2 regions of the Enterobacter cloacae complex sp. genome follow, and region 1 is predicted to be linked to the other one. Evidence: predicted binding sites of a transcription regulator. Region 1 holds the regulator's gene; the other holds the start of a gene.

Region 1 (8,113 bases):
CAACGCTGCCGCTGCCGCATAAAGTGGTGACGGACGGCACGCGGCTGCGTCAGATCCTGTGGAACCTCATCAGCAACGCCGTGAAGTTTACCCAGAAGGGGCAGGTTGCGGTGCGCATTCGCTATGACGAAGGGGACATGCTGCACTTTGAAGTTGAGGACTCGGGTATCGGCATTCCTCAGGAGGAGCAGGACAAGATCTTCGCCATGTATTATCAGGTTAAAGACAGCCACGGCGGTAAACCGGCAACGGGTACGGGCATTGGCCTGGCGGTGTCGAAACGCCTGGCGAAAAGTATGGGCGGGGATATCACCGTTGCCAGCCAGCCGGGTAAAGGCTCAACCTTTACCCTTACCGTACACGCGCCTGCCGTCGCTGAAGAGGTGGAAGATACGTTCGAGAACGACGATATGCCGCTGCCGGCCCTGCACGTTCTGCTGGTAGAAGATATTGAGCTGAACGTTATTGTCGCCCGGTCGGTACTGGAAAAACTCGGCAACAGCGTGGATGTGGCAATGACCGGCAAAGCCGCGCTGGAGATGTTCACGCCGGGCGAGTACGACCTGGTGCTGCTTGATATTCAGCTCCCGGACATGACCGGGCTGGATATCTCCCGCGAGCTGACGCGCAAGTACGCCCCTGACGAGCTGCCGCCGCTGGTGGCGCTGACCGCAAACGTGCTGAAAGATAAAAAAGAGTACCTCGAGGCCGGTATGGACGATGTGCTCAGCAAGCCGCTGGCGGTACCCGCCCTGACGGCGATGATCAAGAAGTTCTGGGATACCTGTGATGAAGAGGAGAGCACCATGACGTCTGTTGATAGCGCCAAAGCCCAAACGATACTCGATACCGCCATGCTGGAGCAGTATATCGATCTGGTGGGACCAAAACTGATCACCGACGGTCTGGCCGTGTTCGAAAAAATGATGCCGGGCTATCTGAACGTGCTCGAATCTAACCTGACGGCGCGTGACCAGAAGGGCATTGTCGAAGAGGGACATAAAATCAAGGGCGCGGCTGGCTCCGTCGGGTTACGCCATCTCCAGCAGCTGGGCCAACAGATTCAGTCGCCTGATTTACCTGCGTGGGAAGATAACGTGGGTGACTGGGTTGAAGAGATGAAGCAGGAGTGGCAGAACGATGTGGCGGTGCTGAAAGCCTGGGTGGAATCCAGAAAAAAATGACCCCGGCTATACCGGGGTGCGCGAATACTGCGCCAACACCAGGGAAATCGTGGCTGCGCCTGATTTTTATGGGTTGTTTTCGCATGGACGCCGCCTGAAAATTGAGGCCGCACGCAGATAAGATAGCAAATCTTAAACAGTTTGTTACATGAATCAGTGAAATGTGTGAAGCATAGCGTTTTAATCAGAATTTTTAATGTGCTTCGGCGAGTTGCTTAGAAGGATCGTCAGAATGAAGAAAGTGGGTGTCGTGCTGAGCGGATGTGGCGTTTACGATGGTTCAGAGATACATGAAGCCGTATTAACGCTGCTGGCATTATCGCGCCAGGGGGCAGACGTTATCTGCTTCGCGCCGGATAAAACTCAAGCAGACGTAATGAATCATCTTACCGGCGAGCCAATGGCAGAAAGCCGTAACGTGCTGATTGAAGCGGCACGTATTGTGCGTGGCGATATTCATCCGCTGGCACAGGCCGATGCCGCTGAACTTGATGCGCTCATCGTACCGGGCGGCTTTGGCGCGGCGAAAAACCTGAGCACGTTTGCCACTGATGGGGCGGCGTGTCAGGTCGATCCCGACTTAAAAGCGCTATCGCTGGCGATGCATGCGGCGGGTAAGCCGCAGGGCTTTATCTGCATTGCGCCAGCCATGCTGCCGAAAATTTTTGATTTCCCGCTGCGGCTCACGATCGGAACCGACATTGATACCGCTGAAATTATCGAGGATATGGGCGGCGAGCACGTGCCATGCCCGGTCGACGACATTGTGGTGGATGAGGACAACAAAATCATCACCACGCCGGCGTACATGCTGGCGCAGAACATCGCTGAGGCTGCCGCCGGCATTGAAAAGCTGGTGGACAGAGTGCTGGTTCTTACCGAATGAGTCGTAAATTATCCCCAGGCGGGTGGTTAAAACGGATCCTGCTGCGTATTGTGCTGGTCCTGGCCGTTTTCTGGGGCGGAGGCATTGCGCTGTTCAGCATCCTGCCCGTCCCGTTCTCCGCCGTGATGGCAGAGCGGCAGATTAGCGCCTGGCTCTCAGGTGATTTCGGCTACGTTGCCCACTCAGACTGGGTCGGCATGGATGACATTTCCCCGTGGATGGGGCTGGCGGTCATTGCGGCAGAAGATCAGAAATTCCCCGAACACTGGGGTTTTGACGTGGCGGCTATCGAGAAGGCGCTGGATCATAATGAGCGTCATGAAAACCGCGTGCGCGGCGCGTCGACGCTGTCTCAGCAGACGGTAAAAAATCTGTTCTTATGGGACGGTCGCAGCTGGGTGAGGAAAGGTCTGGAGGCCGGGCTGACGCTGGGCGTCGAGACGGTGTGGAGCAAAAAACGCATTCTGACCGTCTATCTGAATATCGCGGAGTTTGGTGACGGCGTGTTTGGCGTCGAAGCGGCATCGCAACGTTATTTCGGCAAGCACGCCAGCAGGCTGAGTATGTCCGAAGCGGCGCTGCTTGCCGCCGTGCTGCCGAACCCTCTGCGTTTCAAGGCCAGCGCGCCGTCAGGCTACGTGCGAAGCCGCCAGGCGTGGATCATGCGCCAGATGCGTCAGCTGGGTGGGGAAGGGTTTATGGAGCGAAATCATCTTATGTAGGGCGGGTAAGCGTTGCGCCACCCGCCGACGTAGCGAACGTTAGTCTTCGTCAAACCCGGCATTAAACAGGGCAATCACCGCGGCCAGCGCTTCTTCTTCCTGCGGGCCGGTCGCTTCGACTTCAATCTGGCGTCCTTTGGCAGAATCCAGCATCAGCAGCGCAATCACGCTGTTGGCTTCTGCCTCGGTTCCCTCGTCGTTGCGCAGCAGCACCTCAGCATCAAAACCCTGCATCAGTTCAAACAGCTTCATCGCCGGGCGCGCATGCATGCCCAGCTTGTTGGTGATTTCGACGGTCTGTTTTACGGTCATGTTTTACGTTTTTCCAGCGTGCGATGACGGGACTGAACGTTCTTCCCGCGTGAGCGGAAGTAATCGGCCAGCTGTTCGGCAATGTAGACCGAACGATGTTTACCGCCGGTACAGCCAATCGCCACCGTCAGGTAGCTGCGATTGTTTGTTTCCAGCATAGGTAACCATAGCTCAAGGTAGCTTCGCGTCTGGTAGATAAAATTATGTACTTCTGTGTGTCGGTCAAGGAACGCCGCCACGGGCTTATCCAGACCGGTCATCGGACGCAGTTTCGGATCCCAGTGTGGGTTCGGCAGGAAACGCACATCAAAAACGTAATCCGCATCGATAGGAATGCCGTGCTTAAAGCCGAAGGATTCAAACACCATCGTCAGTTCGCGCTCGCGCTTGCCGAGCAAGCGAGTACGCAGCATTTCCGCCAGTTCGTGGACGGACATTTCAGAGGTGTCGACAATCAGGTCGGCGCGGGAACGCAGCGGCTCAAGCAGATCGCTTTCTTTATCAATGGCGCTTTCCAGCGACAGATTTTTACTGGAGAGCGGATGCAAACGACGGGTATCGCTGTAGCGGCGGATCAGCGTGTTGCGGTCAGCGTCAAGGAACAAGAGCTGCGGTGAAAAACACTCCGGCAGATTGTTCATTGCCTGCTCGAAGATTTCCGGCGATTCCGGCATGTTGCGCACGTCAATACTGACGGCGGCAGAGATTTGCCGGTCCGCAAGCGTCCGCGCCAGATCGGGTAACAACACTACCGGCAGGTTATCTACACAGTAAAATCCCATGTCTTCCAGCGCGCGCAGGGCCACGGATTTCCCGGACCCCGAACGACCGCTGACGATCATCAGCACCATGTTCCGTTTCTCCTCAGGGCAGCCGTTCTGAAGGCCTTCTCCCGATTATGCCTCATCCTGATTGCCTTCTGCTTCAGTGATAATTTGATAAAGCTCTTCATCACTTTGGGCTGAGCGCAGTCGACGACAAATGGTTTTGTCCGCCAGACGTTTGGCCACCAGCGACAGCGTGTGCAGATGGGTTTTGGTCTGATCGGCAGGCACCAGCAGCGCAAAGAGCAGATCCACAGGCTGGTTATCGATGGCGTCAAAAGCGATAGGCGTTTCCAGTTGCACAAACACCCCCACGGCACGCAGCGTATCTTCTTCCAGCTTGCCATGCGGGATCGCAATGCCGTTGCCGATGCCGGTACTGCCCATTTTTTCACGGGTCAGAATGGCTTCAAACACGATCTGCGGCGGCAGACCCAGCTGTTTTGCGGCCAGTTCACTGATAATTTCCAGCGCACGTTTTTTGCTCTGGCAGTGAACGCCACTGCGGGTACAATCCTGGTTAAGGACATTGCTCAGTTGTAGAGCGGAATCGTTGTTTATCATAATTTCACCTAAGCGCTAACCGTACAAATGGCCTGTTGTGTCTCACAACAGGCCGTCCTGCACCCGTTAACTGCCCGGACAATTAGTGTTGTTTCAGTTTATCTTTATGTTTATTGAGCTGTCTCGCAAGCTTATCAATCAAGCCGTCGATAGCCGCGTACATGTCTTGCCCTTCCGCACTGGCATGGAGTTCCCCTCCGTTGACGTGCAGAGTCGCATCCGAGATATGCGTCACTTTCTCCACTTTCAACACAACATAGACCTGATTGATCCTTTCGAAATACTGCTCAAGTTTTGCGAACTTAGTGTTCACAAAATCGCGTAAGGCCTCAGTAATCTCGACGTTATGTCCGGTGATATTGAGCTGCATAGTGTCTTCCTTATCGGTTGTGTCAAACCAGTTGTTTACGCTGGTTAGACGGCGGAATGGATAAAGACTCTCGATACTTCGCAACAGTACGGCGTGCCACCATAATACCCTGATCGGACAGCATGGTGGTTAACTTACTGTCACTGAGTGGCTTCGCGGGGTTCTCCGCGGCGATCAACTTCTTCACCAGTGCGCGAATGGCCGTTGACGAGGCTTCGCCGCCGCCTTCAGTGTTCACGTGGCTGGAGAAGAAATACTTAAGCTCAAAAATACCGCGCGGACTGTGCAGGTACTTCTGCGTAGTCACGCGGGAAATGGTTGATTCATGCATCTCGACGGCCTGGGCGATGTCTGCCAGCACCATCGGTTTCATAAACTCTTCGCCCTGTTCAAAGAACGCCTGCTGCTGTTCGACAATACAGCGGCTGACGCGCAGCAGCGTGTCATTTCGGCTCTCCAGGCTCTTAATCAACCATCGTGCTTCCTGAAGGTTGCTGCGAATGTATTGATTATCGGCGTCGTTACGTGCGCTGGTGCACATGGAGGCATATTGCTGGTTGATTTGCAGGCGAGGAAGGCTGTCGGCGTTCAGTTCAACGACCCAGCGGCCGTTGTGCTTTCTCACCAGCACATCAGGAATGACATATTCCGGTTCGCTGGTCTGGATCGACTGTCCCGGACGCGGATCGAGTGACTGGATCAGATTCACCGCTTCCTTCAGCACCTCTTCTTTGAGACGCGTGACGCGCATCAGGGTGCGGAAATCGTGGTTCGCCAGCAGATCCAGATGATCGCTGATGATGAGCCGGGCTTCGTCAATCCACGGTGTCTCTTTGGCAAACTGCGAAAGCTGGATCAGCAGGCAGTCGCGCAGATCTCTCGCGGCGACGCCAATCGGGTCGAAACGCTGGACGCGCTTGAGGACGGCTTCGATCTCTTCCATCTCAATGTCGTCATCGCCGATGCTTTCCAGAATATCGTCCAGCGTCACGGTCAAATAGCCCGTGTCGTCAACGGCATCGACAATCGAGGTGGCAATCGCGCGATCGGTATCCGAGAAAGGCGTCAGCTCCACCTGCCACATCAGGTAGTCCTGAAGCGACTGGGTGGTTTCGCCCTGATAGACCGGCAGTTCGTCGTCCTGATAGTCCGCGCGCGTGCCGGAAGGCGTTCCTGCGGTGTAGATTTCATCCCAGCTGGCATCCAGCGGCAGCTCGTCCGGCATCTCTTTTTGTTCGAGCGCATCGGCGGTGTCGAGCGTTTCCGTGTCCTGCGTTTGCTGGGTATCTACCTCGTCATGAAGATCGGTTTGCTCCAGCAGCGGATTGCTGTCCAGCGCCTGCTGGAGCTCCTGCTGGAGTTCTAACGTGGACAACTGCAACAGACGGATGGCCTGTTGTAGCTGCGGCGTCATGGCCAGTTGCTGGCTGAGCCGTAATTGCAAACCTTGCTTCATGTTCAGCGCGTTTTTCTCCGGTTCGGCGTGACTTAACCTCTACCCTATCAGAGTCTGAAGTCTTCCCCAAGGTACACGCGCTTAACATGCTCATCTTCGAGGATTTGCTGCGGCGTACCGTGGGCAATCAGATGGCCCTGGCTCACAATGTAGGCGCGTTCACACACGGCCAGCGTTTCGCGTACGTTGTGGTCCGTGATCAGTACGCCAAGCCCGCTGTCGCGCAGATGCTCAATGATACGTTTGATATCGATAACCGAAATCGGGTCAACGCCCGCAAACGGCTCATCCAGCAGGATAAATTTCGGATTTGCTGCCAGCGCGCGCGCAATCTCAACGCGGCGGCGTTCACCGCCGGACAGCGCCTGACCGAGGCTGTCGCGAAGATGTTCAATATGAAACTCTTCCATCAGCTCGTTCGCGCGGTCGGTGCGCTGCTCGCTGGTCAGATCGTCACGGATCTGGAGCACGGCCATCAGGTTATCGAACACGCTTAAGCGGCGGAAGATAGACGCTTCCTGCGGCAGGTAGCCGATGCCACGACGCGCGCGGGCATGCAGCGGCAGCAGGCTGATGTCTTCATCATCAATGATGATGTTGCCAGCGTCACGCGGGACAATGCCCACCACCATGTAGAAGGTTGTGGTTTTACCCGCACCGTTAGGGCCAAGCAAGCCCACGATTTCGCCGGAGTTGACGGTCAGACTGACATCTTCGACGACGCGGCGGCCCTTGTACGCTTTCGCGAGGTTTTTTGCAGTTAATGTTGCCATAACGAATTAGTTACTCTTTTTCTGTGCCGGAGCCTGACCGTTGTTCTTGTCCTGCAACTGCGAAGGCACGAGCACGGTAGTGACGCGTTTACCTTTTTCGCTGGAGGCCTGCATTTTCTGCTCTTTCACCAGATAGGTGATCTTGTCGCCTTTGATGTTGCTGTCCAGCTGTTCCAGGTAAGCATTACCGGTCAGGATGACCAGATCCTTCGCCAGTTCGTAGTGCATATGCGAGGCATGGCCTTTTACCGGCTTGCCGTTGTCCTGCATCTGGTAGAACGTGGCCGGGTTGCCATAACCATCAATAATCTCTTTGCCCTGTTCGCCGCCCGGACGGGTAACGACCACTTTATCGGCATTGATTTTGATGGTGCCCTGGGTCACGACGACGTTGCCGGTAAAGGTAACAACGTTACCCTGCATATCCAGAGACTGCGTATCAGATTCGATATGAATCGGCTGCTCGGTGTCGCCAGTCACAGCAAGCGCGGGAAGACTGGCCGCCAGCAGCGCGCTGGCGATAACAACTTTAAGGCTGAGTTTGTTTGTTTTGAATTTCATAGGAGGTTCTAACCTTTTCAATCAGCTCGGCGTTTTTGCTGCGTAAGTTCCCGCGCATTCTTAAACCGCTGGAATTAAATGTTGTGCCATACAGGGTGACTAAATCCTGCGACGTGACATCCTGGGTGACCAGGTTGATCTGGGCGTTATCGGTCGTAATTTTGCGCAGTTGAGCGTCAGCGGTCAGGGCGTTGACCTCAACGTGACCATACAGATAAAGCATACGGTCATTTGTCAGTTTTGCCCGGTCAGACTTGATCGACCACGTCGGCACTTTGTCGGTATCAAAGGTGGTCAGCACCGGCTGGGTAAACCACGAAACACCGTCATCTGAAAAATATTCGACATGCTGAGCAATCAGGCGATAGTTCAGTGCGCCTTCCGGGCTATAGACCACGGTATCGCTGCGATCGCTTTTGTAGGTCGGGTCGCTCGTGTTGACCACTTCCGTTTGCGTATCA
Region 2 (8,113 bases), 1.5 Mb from region 1:
CAGCAACGGCTTTCAGCTCATTAAGGATGATGGGATTTTTAGCGGCCTGGCTGTTTTCCATCATCAGTGCAATTTTCATCTCGTCTCTCCTGAATGCATGGCGGGCGATCCCGCTGTGGATACCTTTTCCACTTAACCTTACTATCAAACAAACGCACTTTCAAATTAAGTGAAAACTTGTTTTAAAAAACAAAGATGCGCTCACAATTTCGCAGGCGGGACCGGCTCGTTGCACGGTGAAGGGTCAGATCCTCCGGCTATTCCAGCCATTGCGCCCCTTCGCGTTGGTTACAATGGCATATTTCCCGTCACGCAGAGTGAACCATGAAAAGTGTAATCATCGCCGGAACGATCCTGCTGCTCGCCGGGTGCAGCATCAACCGTGAGGCAGAAGTAAGCAGTACCGATGCCCCTAACGGGATTGTGCGCCTCGACTATGGCCAGGCCATGCTGCAAAACGTCTGGTCTGACGACTATGTCAATAACGGTACGGCAACAAAAGCCTGTCAAAACATGGGCTATGCCACCGCGTCAGCCTACGGACAGCCCATTAAAACCTGTACGCTTATCAGCGGCTCGCTGTGTCTGAATGAAAGCGTGACCATTCAGTATAAATGTCAGGGTTATGCCGTAACCGCCGGCAGCCAGAATCCGTGGTATTAACCGGTACTGCCAGTCACGCTGGCAGTTTATTTAATAAGAACAAAAACAATTCGCATTAATAAAAATAAATAGCGGCAATGCGTTTTATTCCCATTCGTATTTTTAATAAAGAGATATTTATTTTACTTTTTGCAAATAATTAAATAACAAATTATAGTGTCGCTCATCGTGAACCAGAAATAATAAACCGGAGCTGCACCATGCTTAAAACTGAAATGATCGACAAGCTCAATGCGCAAATGAATCTTGAGCTTTTTTCTTCCCTGCTTTATCAGCAGATGAGCGCCTGGTGCAGCTATCACAGCTTTGAAGGGGCCGCCGCCTTCCTGCGTCGTCATGCTCAGGAAGAGATGACGCACATGCAGCGTCTGTTTGATTATCTGACGGATACCGGCAGCCTGCCGCGCATCGATAACGTGGCGTCGCCTTTCGCCGAGTACGGCTCTCTGGATGAATTGTTCCGCGCCACGTACGAGCATGAACAGCTGATCACCCAGAAAATAAATGAACTGGCTCATGCCGCTATGACCAGCCAGGATTATCCAACCTTTAATTTCCTTCAGTGGTATGTGGCTGAACAGCACGAAGAAGAGAAGCTGTTTAAATCCGTGCTGGATAAATTATCGCTGGCGGGGAAATCCGGGGAAGGCCTGTACTTCATCGATAAAGAGCTGTCGACTCTCGATACTCAGAATTAATATCAAAACGGTGCTGACTTTTCAGCACCGTTTTATTTTAATGACGGCAAATTTTACTTTCGTGCGTAAAAAATCCGTCTTCTGCCGGAATGAATTTTCCGCGCGCCGCCAGAAACGCCACCAGCTCTGCGGCAGACATCTCCGAAGCCGAACAGGTATGGAATCGCGCCGCTTCGCCAAAGCGGGCATGAATTGCCTCAACCAGACTCTGCTCCGTATAGCGCTCACCTGACTCAATCATCATATTAAGCACGTCGTGACCGTGAATTGACATGGTTACCTCTCGCAAATAAAAAGCAGACTAAACACTCCCTCCACGACACGCTTTGCGCTGGCGCAGGTTCCCCTTTTCTTTTTGTAAATTAAACATTACACCCTATGTAACGGCGATTTGACGAGATGGGGCTTTTCCCTTACTCTGCGCCGCAGAATGAGTCGCGGTATGGAAGGGTTGTAGAGGAAAGCGTGAAAAACAGAACTCTGGGAAGTATTTTTATCGTCGCCGGAACGACAATTGGCGCAGGAATGTTGGCTATGCCGCTGGCGGCTGCCGGCGTCGGATTTGGCGTGACCGTACTGTTACTGGGCGGATTGTGGGCCCTGATGTGTTACACCGCGCTCCTGTTGCTGGAGGTTTATCAGCACGTCCCTGCCGACACCGGCTTAGGCTCCCTGGCGGCACGCTATCTTGGACGCTACGGGCAGTGGATCACCGGTTTTAGCATGATGTTCCTGATGTACGCGCTGACTGCCGCTTACATCAGCGGCGCCGGGGAACTGATAGCGTCAAGTATCAATGACGGCTTCGGGGCGTCGGTTTCACCGGAAACAGGCGCCATTGTCTTTGCGCTAATCGGTGGCGGCGTGGTTTGCGCGGGCACGTCGCTGGTCGATCTGTTTAACCGCTTTTTATTCAGCGCCAAAATTCTCTTCCTTGTTGTGATGCTGGTGCTGCTGGCCCCGCACGTTCATAAGATCAACCTGCTGACGATGCCGCTGGAAAAAGGCCTGGCGCTTTCGGCCATCCCGGTGATTTTTACCTCGTTCGGTTTTCACGGCAGCGTGCCAAGCATCGTGAGCTATATGAACGGCGACACACGCAAGCTGCGCCGCGTCTTTGTCATCGGCAGCGCCATTCCGCTGATTGCCTATCTGTTCTGGCAGCTGGTGACGCTGGGCAGCATCGATTCCACCACTTTTATTGGCCTGATGGCAGAGCATTCTGGTCTGAATGGTTTCCTGGTTGCCCTGCGTAACGTGGTGGCCTCTTCACACGTAGAGCTGGCGGTACATCTGTTTGCAGACCTGGCGCTGGCAACCTCATTCCTCGGCGTGGCGCTTGGCCTGTTTGACTATATGGCGGATCTGCTCCAGCGTCGCAATAGCGTTGCCGGACGCTTACAGACGGGGGCGATGACCTTCCTGCCGCCGCTGGCCTTCGCGCTCTTTTACCCGCGCGGGTTTGTGATGGCGCTGGGGTATGCCGGCGTGGCGTTATCGGTTCTGGCCCTGCTGTTGCCTTCCCTGCTGGCGTGGAAGAGCCGCCAGCAGCATCCGCAGCAGGGGTATCGCGTGGCGGGCGGTACGCCAATGCTGTGCGCGGTGTTTGGTTGCGGGGTGGTGATTATTCTGGTGCAGGTGCTGATTGCAGCGGGAATGCTGCCGGAAGTGGGGTAAAAAAAGGGGCTATGAATAGCCCCTTTTTTCAGTGCAGGCAGCAGCTTTTAAACTTCTTCCCGCTGCCGCACGGGCACGGGTCGTTACGCCCCACTTTCGCCCCGTTGATTATTGGCTTTTTCGCTTCCGGCTGCTGCGGGTTAGCGACCCAGTAGTTATACAAACGCAGCGCCGCAGGCTGAATGCTCTCGATGCTGGCCATATACTTCTCTTCGGTCAGTGCATCCAGCTTCTCGCTGTTCTCTTCTGTGCCGTGCAGGGCAATCACCGCCAGATCCGCTTCCAGCGCTTCCGGCAGGGATGACCAGTCCGTCAGCGCCACGCCGCGCATGTAGCCATAGCACCACTCTTCCACCACGGTGTAGCTCTGACCGTCAACATCGTTATAGCCAAACAGCGGTTCAAACTGATCCGGGTATTCGCTCAGACGCTCGGCAATATCGTTCATGTGCTTAAAGCAAAGATCGATAAACCGGTTCATCTCACGATCGTTTTTCCAGCGCGGAATATACTTCTCACCACCCCAGACCGCCACCAGCCAGGTGTCGGGCTCCACCACAACGGGACCGGAAAGTACTGCGGTAAGCATGCCGTCCAGTTCGGACACGTCAATCACGGATGCATCGTCGTGACCGTAAGACATTAACGTCTCTTCCAGCCACGCCATCTCGCTTTCATTTAATGGGCCTTCAGCCATTGCGGATACTCCTGATAAAAAAAACGATCCTGACATATATCGCCGCCCGTGCCTATCTGAAGTTGAGGTCTTTGCTGCTGCAAAAACGTGCAAATCGTGACCATTGCACAACTTATGGGCTTTGTTGTTAAGGAGATGTGATCTCCGCTGAAAATTCATCTTATCCCGCAAAGGGGCGTAAAACGGCACTCTATACTCAACATGTTGTGCCCCGGTCAAGGGATTAACCATTCTGGCAACCTTTTTGCTTAATGTTCTGCGCGCTTCACGGTGCGTGGGATCCTCGCCGTATTAAGCAGAAGATTGCTTCTAAAGTGCATTTTGTTCTCGCTCTTGTTTTTGGATTAACAATGCCATCAGGCGTTCGGGTTTATACCTGGTGCAAAAACCTCTTTGCTAAGGAACATAATAATGTCGCTGAAATTTACCAAAACTCCCCTCTCCCTGGTGCTGGCCGGCTGTCTGGTAACGGCCTTTTCCGCGCAGGCCGATATCGTCATCGGCGTGGCCGGGCCGTTCACCGGCCCGAACGCAACCTACGGCGATCAATACTGGCATGGCGCTACGCAGGCGGCGGAAGACATTAACGCCGCAGGCGGGATCAACGGTGAGAAAATCAAACTGGTTCAGGGCGATGACGCCTGCGAGCCCAAACAGGCCGTTGCCGTCGCCAACCGCTTAGTCGATCAGGATAAGGTGAAAGCGGTCGTCGGCCACTTCTGCTCCTCGTCGACCATGCCCGCCTCCGAGGTGTATAGCGATGCCGGGATCCTCTCCATCACTCCCGGCTCAACGAACCCGCTGATTACCGAGCGCGGCATGAGCGATGTGTTCCGCATGTGCGGTCGTGACGACCAGCAGGGCCAGGTCGCCAGCGATTTTATTCTTGATAAGCTGAAGGCCAAACGGGTGGTCATCATCCACGATAAGGACACTTACGGTCAGGGGCTGGCGGACGCCACTAAGGCGGCACTGGCGAAACGCGGCGTTAAGGATGTGATGTACGAAGGATTATCGCGCGGGGAAAAAGATTTTAACGCCCTGGTGACCAAGATTGGCGCACAAAAACCGGACGTGGTGTTCTTCGGGGGCTGCCATCCGGAAGCGGGCCCGCTGGTTCGCCAGATGCGTGAGCAAGGCGTGCAGGCGAAGTTCTTCTCGGGGGACTGCATCGTCAATGAAGAGATGGTCACCGCTGCCGGCGGAGCGCAATACACCAACGGTATTTACATGACGTTCGGTAAAGATCCGCGCATGATCCCCGACGGAAAAGCCGTGATTGATAAATTCCGCGCCGGTAAATTTGAACCAGAAGGCTATACCCTCTACGCCTACGCTTCCGTGCAGGCTATCGCGGCGGCTTTCAAGGCCACAAAAGGCACGGATTCGGCGAAAGCCAGCGAGTGGCTGAAGGCCAACCCTGTCGACACGGTCATGGGTCAAAAAGCCTGGGACAGCAAAGGTGACCTCAAGGTGTCTGACTACGTGGTCTACCAGTGGGACGACAAAGGCAAATATAAAGAAGTGCCATAACGGGACGGAATCTGCTCTGCGCCGGCAGGTCTGCCTGTCGGCGTAACCCTTTATTCAGGTACGCGACAATGAGTACATTCTTCCTACAGCAGTTAATTAATGGCTTAACGCTGGGTTCGGTCTACGGCCTTATCGCCATCGGCTATACCATGGTGTACGGCATCATCGGTATGATTAATTTCGCCCACGGCGAAGTGTATATGATTTCCGCCTATCTCTCGGCCATTGGCCTGGCCCTGCTGGCGTTTTTTGGACTTCAGTCCTTTCCGCTGCTGATCCTGGGAACGCTGGTTTTCACCATCGTGGTCACCGGGGTTTACGGCTGGACGATCGAGCGCATCGCCTATAAGCCGCTACGCAATTCGACGCGTCTGGCGCCGCTGATTTCAGCTATCGGGATGTCGCTGATACTGCAAAACTACGCCCAGCTCAGTCAGGGTCCGCGTCAGCAGGGCGTGCCGACCCTGCTGGATGGCGTGCTGCGTTTCCACCTGGGCGAAGGGTTTGTCCAGATAACCTATACCAAAGTCTTTATTCTCATCGCCTCGTTCGCGGGCATGCTGGTGCTGACCTGGATCATCAACCGTACCCGCCTGGGGCGGATGTGTCGTGCGGTGCAGCAGGATCGCAAAATGGCCTCTATTCTGGGCATCAATACCGACAGAATTATTTCGCTGGTGTTTGTTATCGGCGCAGCCATGGCCGGGCTGGCGGGCGTGCTGATCACCATGAATTACGGCACCTTTGATTTTTACGTCGGGTTCGTTATCGGCATTAAGGCCTTTACGGCGGCGGTGCTGGGCGGCATCGGCTCTCTGCCCGGGGCGATGCTCGGCGGGCTGATTCTGGGCGTCGCAGAAGCACAATTCTCCGGGATGGTGAACTCAGATTATAAAGACGTGTTCTCGTTTGGTTTGCTGGTCTTAATTCTGATCTTCCGTCCTCAGGGGCTGTTAGGCCGCCCTGTCGTGGCTAAAGTGTAAGGAACAACGCAATGACCTCTGACGGCTTTTCCCTGAAGCGCTACATTCTGGACGCAATTTTTTCCGGAATGATCGCCCTGATTATTTTCGGCCCGATTGCGGGCGTCATACTGGATGGTTACAGCTTTAACTTTGACGGCCAGCGTCTGGCGTGGATTGTTGGCACCGTGATGCTGGGACGCTTTTTGCTGAGCGCCTTCACGGGTACGTCGGCCGGAAAGCGTTTACAGGCGCGGTTTGAATCCGACAATGCGGGGGTATATGTCCGGCCACCGGAATATAAAAGCCGCCTGCGCTGGATCCTTCCGCTGATTATCGCGCTGGCGATCTGTTTCCCGTTTGTTGCCACCAAATACGTGCTGACGGTCGCTATTCTCGGGCTGATCTACGTTCTGCTCGGCCTTGGGCTGAACATCGTCGTCGGGCTCGCGGGTTTGCTGGATCTGGGTTACGTCGCCTTTTACGCCATTGGCGCCTATGGCCTGGCGCTCGGGTATCAGTATCTGGGCCTCGGGTTCTGGAGCATGCTGCCGCTGGCGGCGCTGATGGCCGCAGGCGCGGGTGCCCTGCTCGGCTTTCCGGTGCTGCGCATGCACGGGGATTATCTCGCCATCGTCACGCTCGGGTTTGGCGAGATCATCCGCCTGGTGCTGAACAACTGGCTCACCTTCACCGGTGGGCCAAACGGCGTTTCGGCCCCTGCCCCGACCTTTTTTGGCCTGGAGTTTGGCCGACGCGCCAAAGAAGGCGGCATACCCTTCCACGAGTTTTTCGGCCTGACCTATAACCCCAACATGAAATTTATCTTCATCTATGCGGTGCTTTTTCTGGTGGTCATGCTGGTGCTGTACATTAAACACCGGCTGACCCGAATGCCCATTGGCCGGGCGTGGGAAGCGCTCCGTGAGGACGAGATTGCCTGCCGTTCCATGGGGCTTAACCACGTTCTGGTCAAACTTTCTGCCTTCACCCTGGGCGCATCAACGGCAGGTATTGCCGGGGTGTTTTTTGCCACCTATCAGGGATTCGTTAACCCCACCTCTTTCACCTTTTTTGAATCGGCCCTGATCCTCGCGATCGTGGTTCTGGGCGGGATGGGTTCTACCGTGGGCGTTGTGCTGGCCGCCTTTGTGCTGACCGTCACGCCTGAGCTGCTGCGCAGCTTTGCGGAATACCGCGTGTTGCTCTTTGGCATGCTGATGGTGGTGATGATGATCTGGCGTCCTCGCGGTCTGATCCGCATTAACCGCAGCGGATTTGCCGTACGGAAAGGAGTGGCGCCATGAACGCAACGATTTTGCGCGTAGAACATCTAATGATGCATTTCGGCGGGATCAAGGCCCTGAATGACGTCAATCTTGAGGTGCAGCGCGGATCAATTACCGCCCTGATTGGCCCTAACGGCGCGGGAAAAACGACCGTCTTTAACTGCCTGACCGGCTTCTACCGGGCCTCCGGCGGCAACATTCTGTTCAATGCCCGGCATAAAACCACCAACGTCATTCAGGTGCTCGGGCAGAAATTCCAGCCCGGCGACTGGCTCAACCCGGCGCAGCTTGGTCAACGCCTGTTCTATAAGATGTTTGGCGGCACGCATCTGGTAAACCGCGCGGGTCTTGCGCGCACGTTTCAGAACATCCGCCTGTTCCGCGAGATGTCGGTGGTGGAAAACCTGCTGGTGGCACAGCATATGCGCGTCAACCGTAACCTGCTGGCGGGGGTACTCAACACCCCTGCGTATCGTCGGGCAGAGAACGATGCGCTGGACCGGGCGTTTTACTGGCTGGAGGTGGTGGATCTGGTGGATTGCGCGAACCGTCTGGCCGGTGAAATGTCCTATGGCCAGCAGCGACGCCTCGAAA

Evidence for each region. The regulator sigma-54, encoded in region 1, starts transcription at its own class of promoters, with help from an activator protein. The targets are predictions, from matches to a motif close to GTTGGCACANNTTTCGCTNT.
Region 2: DBR02_RS00260 (branched-chain amino acid ABC transporter substrate-binding protein) is a predicted target of sigma-54. The motif match lies at 3,967-3,986, and genes of this name have one in related genera.

What each region holds. Positions count from the first base shown of each region.
Region 1 covers NZ_LT991957.1:1,539,256-1,547,368, reverse strand. Annotated here, with positions in the region: gene arcB (aerobic respiration two-component sensor histidine kinase ArcB) at 1-1,184, shown strand, start outside; gene elbB (isoprenoid biosynthesis glyoxalase ElbB) at 1,417-2,070, shown strand; gene mtgA (monofunctional biosynthetic peptidoglycan transglycosylase) at 2,067-2,792, shown strand; gene npr (PTS phosphocarrier protein NPr) at 2,832-3,104, opposite strand; gene rapZ (RNase adapter RapZ) at 3,101-3,955, opposite strand; gene ptsN (PTS IIA-like nitrogen regulatory protein PtsN) at 4,001-4,492, opposite strand; gene hpf (ribosome hibernation promoting factor) at 4,575-4,862, opposite strand; gene rpoN (RNA polymerase factor sigma-54) at 4,885-6,318, opposite strand; gene lptB (LPS export ABC transporter ATP-binding protein) at 6,366-7,091, opposite strand; gene lptA (lipopolysaccharide ABC transporter substrate-binding protein LptA) at 7,098-7,652, opposite strand; gene lptC (LPS export ABC transporter periplasmic protein LptC) at 7,621-8,113, opposite strand, start outside.
Region 2 covers NZ_LT991957.1:46,422-54,534, forward strand. Annotated here, with positions in the region: gene DBR02_RS00230 (RpiB/LacA/LacB family sugar-phosphate isomerase) at 1-79, opposite strand, end outside; gene yecR (YecR family lipoprotein) at 325-663, shown strand; gene ftnA (non-heme ferritin) at 864-1,361, shown strand; gene DBR02_RS00245 (YecH family metal-binding protein) at 1,399-1,635, opposite strand; gene tyrP (tyrosine transporter TyrP) at 1,827-3,038, shown strand; gene DBR02_RS00255 (YecA/YgfB family protein) at 3,067-3,735, opposite strand; gene DBR02_RS00260 (branched-chain amino acid ABC transporter substrate-binding protein) at 4,147-5,268, shown strand; gene DBR02_RS00265 (ABC transporter permease subunit) at 5,337-6,251, shown strand; gene livM (high-affinity branched-chain amino acid ABC transporter permease LivM) at 6,263-7,537, shown strand; gene DBR02_RS00275 (ATP-binding cassette domain-containing protein) at 7,534-8,113, shown strand, end outside.